2 regions of the Blautia luti genome follow, and region 2 is predicted to be linked to the other one. Evidence: riboswitches for the same ligand, from Rfam matches in the RefSeq annotation. Region 2 holds a riboswitch; the other holds the start of a gene.
What was found. A riboswitch is a leader RNA that binds a small molecule or an ion and turns the genes downstream of it on or off. The one in region 2 is predicted to bind FMN.

Region 1 (4,553 bases), 590 kb from region 2:
GGTTTCCGTATGGACGTGATCAGTATGATCTCCAAGGATCAGACATTTCCGGACGGAGAGACTCACGGAGGACTTTATGGAGATTTTGGACCATACAGTGTCCATGGACCAAGAGTACATGAATATCTTCAGGAAATGAACCGGGAGGTGCTTTCCAAATATGATGTAATGACTGTGGGAGAGACTTCAGGAGTTACTATTGAGGAAGCACAGAAATATGCAGGTGATGATCGAGAAGAGCTGAATATGGTATTCCAGTTCGAGCATGTGGAAAATGATGGCGATAATGGCAAATGGACGACAGAACGGTATGATTTCAAAGAGTTCAAGAAGATCATGATCAAATGGCAGGAAGAACTGGCAGGAAAAGCATGGAACAGCCTTTTCCTTGGCAACCATGACCAGCCAAGAAGTGTATCCAGATTCGGAAATGATAATCCTGCTTACCGCGACATTTCAGCCAAGATGCTGGCAACCTGTCTTCATATGATGCAGGGAACCCCGTATGTATATCAGGGCGAAGAGCTTGGAATGACTAACGTCTATTTCGACAAGCTGGAGGACTACAGGGATATCGAAAGCCTTCATTATTTCACTGAGCTGACAGAAACAGGCAGACTGACACCGGAGTATATGATGAAATGTCTGATGCTCAGAAGCCGTGATAATGCCAGAACACCAATGCAGTGGGATACTTCCGCAAGTGCAGGTTTCACTACAGGGGAACCATGGATCAAAGTGAATCCAAACTACCAGCAGATCAATGCAGCAGACCAGTTAAAAGATCCAGACTCTGTTTTCCATTATTATCAGAAGCTGATCCGCCTGCGTAAGGAAATGGATATCATCGTATACGGAGAATTTGAGGCTCTGTACCGTGACCATGACCAGATCTTTGCTTACATAAGGAAGCTTGGATCAGAGAAGCTGCTTACAGTATGCAATTTCAGTGCACAGGAAGCGGAAATGGAACTTCCGGAAACATTCGCAGAGGGAACTCAGTGCCTGATCACAAATATGGGCAGAACAGCGTTTGACAGGAAAATTGTCCTGAATCCATATGAAGCATTTGTGCTTTATAAAAAAGACTGAAAAATCAATAAAATCTCTTGAAATGAGTATGCGTATATAGTATAATCGGTTTCAGTTAAAAGAAAATTCTTCGGGGTTGTGGTGATCAGCATAGCTGAGATTCCCTACCGGCGGTTATAGTCCGCGACCCGCTTCGGCGGCTGATTTGGTGAAATTCCAAAACCGACAGTATAGTCTGGATGAGAGAAGAACACGAGATATTTACCATACGTGCTCAGTACCCCGGATCAGTGATCCGGGGTTTTTTATATGATGGAGATTACTTTCGAAATAAAATAGCTTCATTATATAAGAAGCTTGTGGAATTTTCTTTTAAACAGGATGTGCAGAAAGCAGATCCATAAAGAAAAATTTCAAAGGAGAGAAACAGTATGAGTGAACAGGTATTAAGAAGTGGAAATGTAGTAGCGAGAAGTAAGACAAGGACGATCACGCAGGTGGCCATGCTTGGCGCCATTGCCGGAATCCTGATGAATCTGGAGTTTCCTATTCCTTTCCTGGCACCATCCTTTTATCAGTTGGATTTCTCTGAAATTCCTGTACTGATCGGTTCTTTCGCAATGGGACCTATCGCCGGAGTACTGATCGAACTGGTAAAGATCCTGGTGCATCTGGTATCTAAGGGAACTATGACAGCAGGTGTAGGAGACCTGGCGAACTTCATTTTCGGATGTACATTCGCAGTACCGGCAGGACTGATCTACCGCTATAAATCTGTTAAGAGCAGAAAGCACGCAGTAGTGGGAATGGCAGTAGGAACTGTTCTGACAGCAGTAGTTGCATGTTTTATCAATGCATTCATTTTACTTCCGGCTTACGGAAAAGCTTTTGGAATGCCAATCGAAGCATTCATTGAAATGGGAAGCGCAGTACACAGTTCTGTAAATAATCTGCTGACATTTGCAGCGATCATCATTTTCCCATTCAATATTTTTAAATATGCACTGACATCCCTGATCGTATTCCTTATTTATAAGAGAATCCGTGTAGTTCTTAAAGGGGACTGATGGATCATAAAATGAAATTAGAGAAATGGCCGTAGAATTAAAATCTACGGCCGTTTTTTATGCTCACAGGCTTAAAAAAACTATGAGAGTGTGATAAGATAAAACAGATGAGACAGACGTTAGCATGTGATAAATAGAAACAGGGAAAGGAAACAAAAACAATGGGACAGATACATGACATTGAGAAACTGACAGACAGTAAATTCGTGAATTTATACCACATAAATGCCACCAGTGTTCACAACACTCCGGTATCATATTTCGTGGCATCCCGTGCGAAAAGCATTGAGCAGATGAAAATTAAAACCAGGGAAAATACACCGGACGGTGTGATCATTTACAGTCTCTACGGAGAGAAACGGGATAAGGTTGTACTGGTGCGTCAGTACAGATATACCATCGGGGATTATATCTATGAATTTCCGGCTGGTCTGGTAGAACCGGATGAAGAATTCCACGAAGGCGCAGTAAGGGAAATGCACGAAGAAACCGGGCTGAAGTTCACACCTCTGAAGGTGAACCCTGCATTCGAGAAACCATATTTCACAACAATCGGAATGACCGACGAATCCTGTGCCACTGTTTACGGTTATGCAGAAGGCGAGATCAGCAAAGATGCCCAGGAAGATTCCGAGGAAATCGAGGTTGTGCTTGCAGACAGAGAAGAAGTAAAAAGGATCCTGAAAGAAGAAAATGTTGCGATCATGTGTGCCTATCAGCTGATGCATTTTCTTCAGGATGACGAACCATTTGCGTTTTTAAAGAAAGAACTTTGATAAGGGAGGATTAATAGAATGGGAAAATGGCAGAGAAGCTTTTACCAACCGGTACTTCCGCTGGGAGAAGATGGAAGAAAGGTAACAGGAAGTAAAGAACACATTGCACTTTCCAGAATGGCAGCAGGAGAAGGAATGGTCCTTCTGAAAAACGAGAAAAACACGCTTCCGATCCGGAAAGGAACGAAAGTGGCACTCTTTGGCAAGGGCACAGTAGATTACGTAAAAGGTGGCGGCGGAAGCGGTGACGTAACTGTGGAATATATCCGTAACCTTTACGAAGGAATGAAGATCAAAGAGGACGAGGGAAAAGTAGAAGTCTTCGATAAACTTGCGAAATATTATGAGGAAAACATCCGGAAACAGTACGCAGAAGGCGCAGTACCTGGCATGACTGTGGAACCGGAGATTCCGGAAGACCTTCTGCAGGAAGCAAGAGCATACACAGATACTGCGGTCATTACGATCTGCCGTTTCTCAGGGGAAGGCTGGGATCGAAAATGTGAAGCTGCACAGGATGGATATGTCATGGATGGAGATGAGAAGAAACAGGCAGACTTATCTGCGAAGATCTTCGAGGATGGCGATTTCTGCCTTACAAACGCAGAGAATGCCATGGTGGAGAACGTAAAAAAAGCATTCCCACATGTGATCGTAGTGATGAATGTGGGCGGTATCGTAGACACCAAGTGGTTTAAAGACTGTGACGAGATCCAGTCAGTCCTGATGGCATGGCAGGGTGGTATGGAAGGCGGACTTGCAACAGCAGATGTGCTGTGTGGTGATGTGAATCCATCTGGAAAACTGTCTGATACTTATGCCAAAAATCTGGAAGATTATCCGTCCTCAGCGAACTTCCATGAATCTGCATTTTATGTAGATTACACAGAAGATATTTATGTAGGATACCGCTATTTCGAAACGATTCCGGGAGCAGCAGAGAAGGTAAATTATCCTTTCGGTTACGGTCTTTCCTACACAGATTTTGATTGGAAAGTAACAGGTGCTTCCGAAGAAAACGGTGTGATCACAGTTCTGGCAGAAGTAACCAACATCGGAAAAACAGCCGGAAAAGAAGTGATCCAGCTCTATTACGGAGCACCCCAAGGCAAACTTGGCAAGCCAGCCAAAGTACTGGGAGCATTCAAAAAGACAAGCCTTCTCCAGCCAGGTGAACGCCAGATCCTTACCCTGAAACTTCCGGTAAACCAGATGGCATCCTACGATGACCTGGGCAAAGTATGCAAATCTGCCTATGTTCTGGAAGCAGGAGAATATGTAATTTACGTCGGTATAAACGTAAGAGACGCAGCGAAGATTGACTTTACATATGAAGTAAAAGAAGACACAGTTACCCAGCAGTTAAGTCAGAAAGCAGCACCATATCATCTGCCGAAACGTATGCTTGCAGATGGTTCCTATGAGGAACTTCCACAGCGTGAATATGTAGAAGAAGAGGGACTGCCCAGACAGGACAAATATGCGTCCGGTCTGCCGTGTCCTGACACAAGAATGCATAAGGGAATTGACTTCCTTGATTTTATTGATCCGAAAGGAGTTCGTTTCGAGGATGTAGCAGAGGGAAAAATGACTCTGGATGAGTTCATGGATCTTCTGAGTCTGGATGCCTGTATCAATCTCCTGGGAGGTCAGCCGAACACAGGATGTGCAGACACCT
Region 2 (4,553 bases):
TGAAAAGGAGACTTCTCCTGAGAAACCGATTATGATCCTGGACAACAGCAGCCGCCAGTGGAAACACCATTCCTGCGGTATCTTTACCAATCCGATCAAACGTACTTCCTTTGAATTTAAAGAAGAAGACGGAAACTTTAGCGCAGACATTTTAAGCATTGATTCCAGATTCGTAAGCCTTCTGAAATGGCTTGGAGAGAACCACATTAATGTACGTCTTTCCGGACAGAACCAGGAGAACGGATATGCAGTTTATAAGATCCGTGAGACAGCATTTGGTGGCGGTACCAAGCTTTCCGCAGAGGACGGATTTCTTCAGTTTATGATCGAGAGACTTCTGGCAAGCAGTGCGCCGGCAGAGATTATTGAGGATGAAGATGAGGAAGAGACAGGGGATGAAATGAAGCTGACAAGCATCCAGAGCATTACTGATTTTATGACCTGCGCAGGCAGAACCTTGCCGGACAATATCCGTCTCTGGGCGAGAAGAAACCTTGCAGTTGCCCGTTCACACGAAGTATCTCCGGAGGAGAGACGTCATGCTCAGAGAGCACTTTCCATCATGATGAATGTACAGTGGAAGAGCAATTACTTTGAAGCAATCGATCCTCAGGAAGCCCGCAGGATCCTTGATGAGGAACTCTACGGAATGGAATCTGTAAAGCAGCGTATCATTGAAACAATCATCCAGATCAACCGTACCCATACACTTCCTGCATACGGACTTCTCCTTGTAGGCCCTGCGGGTACAGGTAAATCCCAGATTGCATACGCAGTTGCCCGCATCCTGAAACTGCCTTGGACAACTCTGGACATGAGTTCCATCAATGATCCGGAACAGCTTACAGGAAGTTCCAGAATCTATGCAAACGCAAAGCCCGGAATCATCATGGAAGCCTTCTCGGCAGCAGGAGAATCCAATCTTGTATTTATTATCAACGAGCTTGATAAAGCAGCGTCAGGTAAGGGCAACGGAAATCCTGCAGACGTACTTCTTACTCTGCTTGACAACCTTGGATTTACAGATAACTATATGGAATGTATGGTGCCTACAGTGGGCGTTTATCCTATTGCTACGGCAAACGATAAATCCCAGATCAGCGCACCTCTGATGTCCCGTTTCGCGGTGATTGATATCCCGGATTATACATCAGAAGAGAAGAAGATCATCTTCTCCAAATACGTTCTTCCGAAAGTTCTGAAACGCATGAGCCTGAAAGCAGAAGAATGTGTAGTAACAGAAGACGGTCTGGATGCCATCGTTGAATTGCATAAAAATACAAGCGGTATTCGTGATCTGGAACAGGCAGCAGAGCATATCGCAGCCAATGCCCTGTATCAGATTGAAGTAGATCACCTGACAGGTGTGACATTTAATGCAGAGATGGTAAGAGGGTTACTTTCCTGAAAAAAAACTTGACAGAGATAAAAGTTAAGAGTATACTGTCAGACATCAGCAAGGTAAATTGTAAAAATTGCTGATAAAAATAAAATAAGATCTTCAGGGCAGGGTGCAATTCCCTACCGGTGGTAAAGCCCACGAGCCGTAAGGCATGATTCGGTGTAATTCCGAAGCCGACAGTACAGTCTGGATGAAAGAAGATAACAGTAGAGATACAGAAGAATTAACTGATCTATGAAAGCTGACTGCTCTGGAATAATTAATTTATTCCAGAGCTTTTTTATATCAATTAAAGTGATTTCAGTGATGAAATAAAGAGTCAGATTCATTGGAAGATAATTCATATCAAATATTAATTACCAAGCCCTGGATGTTGAAAAAACACCGGGGCTTTATTTTATGGAATTGTTATAAAAGAGCAGGAGATGATGGATTGAAAAACACAACGGATATAGAACAGGACAGGCAGTATATGAAAATGGCTTTGGAACTGGCACAAAAAGGAATGGGTTTTACAGCACCTAATCCGATGGTAGGTGCTGTGATCGTTAAAAACGGAAGGATCATTGGTCAGGGATATCACAGAAAATACGGTGGACTCCATGCGGAGAGAGAAGCTCTGGCAGTGTGTACGGAAGAACCCGAAGGTGCATCTATATATGTTACTTTAGAACCCTGCTGCCATTATGGAAAACAGCCTCCATGCGTGAATGCAATCCTGGAGGCCGGAATCAGACGCGTGATCATCGGATCATCAGATCCTAATCCGCTGGTTGCAGGAAAAGGAATCCGGATTTTGAAGGATCATGGAATTGAAGTAACAGAAAATATTTTAAAAGAAGAGTGTGATAAATTGAATGAAGCATTCTTTTATTACATCCAAAATAAAAAACCGTATGTGGTCATGAAATATGCAATGACTATGGATGGAAAAATTGCCGCATATACAGGTGAATCCAAATGGGTGACAGGAGAAGCTGCCAGAATTCATGTACAGAAACAGCGACTGAAATATACAGGAATTATGGTTGGGGTGGGAACTGTGCTGGCAGATGATCCGATGCTCACCTGCAGACTGGAAAACAGCAGAAATCCTGTGCGTATTATCTGCGATTCCCATCTGAGAACACCACTGACATCTAAGATTGTAAGAACAGCAAAGACAATTCCTACAATCCTTGCAAGCAGCAGTAAAGACCAGCAGAAGATAAAGAATTATGAAGAAATGGGATGCCAGGTTCTGTATGTTCCGGAGAAAAACGGACACATAGATTTAAACAGATTAATGGAACTTCTGGGAGCTGCAAGGATAGACAGTATTTTGCTGGAAGGAGGGGGTTCTTTAAACTGGTCAGCACTGGAAAGCGGTATTGTTCAGAAAGTTCAGACTTATATAGCACCTAAACTTTTTGGAGGCGAAGAAGCAAAGACGCCGGTGGAAGGAAAGGGATTTCCTGATCCTGTCAGCGCAGTATTATTAAAAAACAGTGAAATAATCAGACTGGGAGATGATTTTCTTATAGAGAGTGAGGTGAAGAGAAATGTTTACGGGAATTGTTGAAGAACTGGGAACTGTAAAAAAAATAAAAAAAGGAGCAAATTCAGCGGTATTTACGATACAGGCAGAGAAAATACTGGATGACCTGAAAACAGGAGACAGCGTAGCTGTAAATGGAATCTGCCTTACTGTAACTGCATGTCTGAAAAATGGTTTTACGGCAGATGTGATGCACGAAACATTGAACCGTTCTGCGCTGATTCAGCTTTCACCGGGGCAGCATGTAAACCTGGAAAGGGCAATGCCTGCAAATGGACGATTCGGAGGACATATTGTTGCAGGGCATGTAGATGGAACGGGAAGAATCACAAAAATCCACAGAGATGATAATGCTGTATGGTACACGATTCAGACCTCAGACCAGATCATGAAATATATAGTCATAAAAGGTTCTGTAACAATTGATGGAATCAGCCTTACAGTGGCAAAAGTTTCGGAAAAAGATTTCTCTATCTCTGCAATTCCTCATACAGTAAAGATTACAGTTCTCGGAGAACGTAAAGAAGGGGATATGGTTAATCTTGAGACAGATATTATTGGAAAATATGTGGAGAAATTAATAACACCTGTGAAAGAACAGCCATCAAAAAGCAATATTACAAGAGATTTTCTGAGTAAGTATGGATTTTGACCAGATCAGATAAGCGGCCAATACGGATGATTTTGCCCGGTTAACAGCAGAAAAATATAGCGCATAAGGAGAGAAATAATGAACAGATTTGATTCAGTAGAAGAAGCTCTGGAAGAACTTCGAAATGGAAAAATTATTCTGGTAACGGATGATCCGGACAGAGAAAATGAAGGAGATTTTATCTGTGCGGCAGAGTTTGCCACAACAGAAAATATTAACTTTATGGCAACTCATGGAAAGGGACTTATCTGCATGCCGATGTCTGAGGAATATGTCAGAAAACTGCAGTTTCCCCAGATGGTAGAGGAAAATTCTGATAATCACGAGACTGCTTTTACGGTTTCTGTAGATCATATCAGTACCAGTACAGGAATCTCCGCAGCGGAACGATCTGTTACTGCCATGAAATGTGTGGATGAGAATGCAAAACCCGAAGATTTCAGACGTCCCGGACATATGTTTCCGCTTCTGGCAAAGAAGAATGGTGTACTGGAAAGAAACGGACATACAGAAGCAACGGTAGATCTCTGCAGACTTGCAGGATTAAAACAGTGTGGGCTTTGCTGTGAAATTATGAGAGAAGACGGTACTATGATGCGGACCTCTGAGCTGCGGGAGCTTGCCGTAAAGTGGAATCTGAAATTCATAACGATCAAAGATATTCAGAACTACCGTAAATGCCATGATATTCTGGTGGATCGCGTGACGACTACAAAAATGCCTACCAAATATGGAGAATTTATGGCATATGGATTTGTAAACCGTCTTAATGGTGAACATCATGTGGCTTTGGTAAAAGGTGAGATCGGAGACGGAAAAAATGTTCTGTGTCGTGTGCATTCGGAGTGTCTGACAGGAGATGTTTTTGGATCTCAGCGTTGCGACTGCGGACAGCAGTTTGCAGCAGCTATGTCTCAGATTGAGAAAGAGGGAAGGGGAATACTTCTTTATATGAGACAGGA

Region 1: it holds a riboswitch for FMN, as region 2 does, so the genes downstream of both, R8695_RS14540 (ECF transporter S component) here and ribD (bifunctional diaminohydroxyphosphoribosylaminopyrimidine deaminase/5-amino-6-(5-phosphoribosylamino)uracil reductase RibD) in region 2, are expected to answer to the same signal.

The regions. Positions count from the first base shown of each region.
Region 1 covers NZ_AP028156.1:3,136,262-3,140,814, reverse strand. The annotation lists gene R8695_RS14545 (glycoside hydrolase family 13 protein) at 1-1,092, shown strand, start outside; FMN riboswitch at 1,155-1,287, shown strand; gene R8695_RS14540 (ECF transporter S component) at 1,464-2,099, shown strand; gene R8695_RS14535 (NUDIX hydrolase) at 2,261-2,875, shown strand; gene R8695_RS14530 (glycoside hydrolase family 3 protein) at 2,894-4,553, shown strand, end outside.
Region 2 covers NZ_AP028156.1:2,548,785-2,553,337, reverse strand. The annotation lists gene R8695_RS11785 (AAA family ATPase) at 1-1,408, shown strand, start outside; FMN riboswitch at 1,494-1,608, shown strand; gene ribD (bifunctional diaminohydroxyphosphoribosylaminopyrimidine deaminase/5-amino-6-(5-phosphoribosylamino)uracil reductase RibD) at 1,854-2,963, shown strand; gene ribE (riboflavin synthase) at 2,944-3,591, shown strand; gene R8695_RS11770 (bifunctional 3,4-dihydroxy-2-butanone-4-phosphate synthase/GTP cyclohydrolase II) at 3,670-4,553, shown strand, end outside.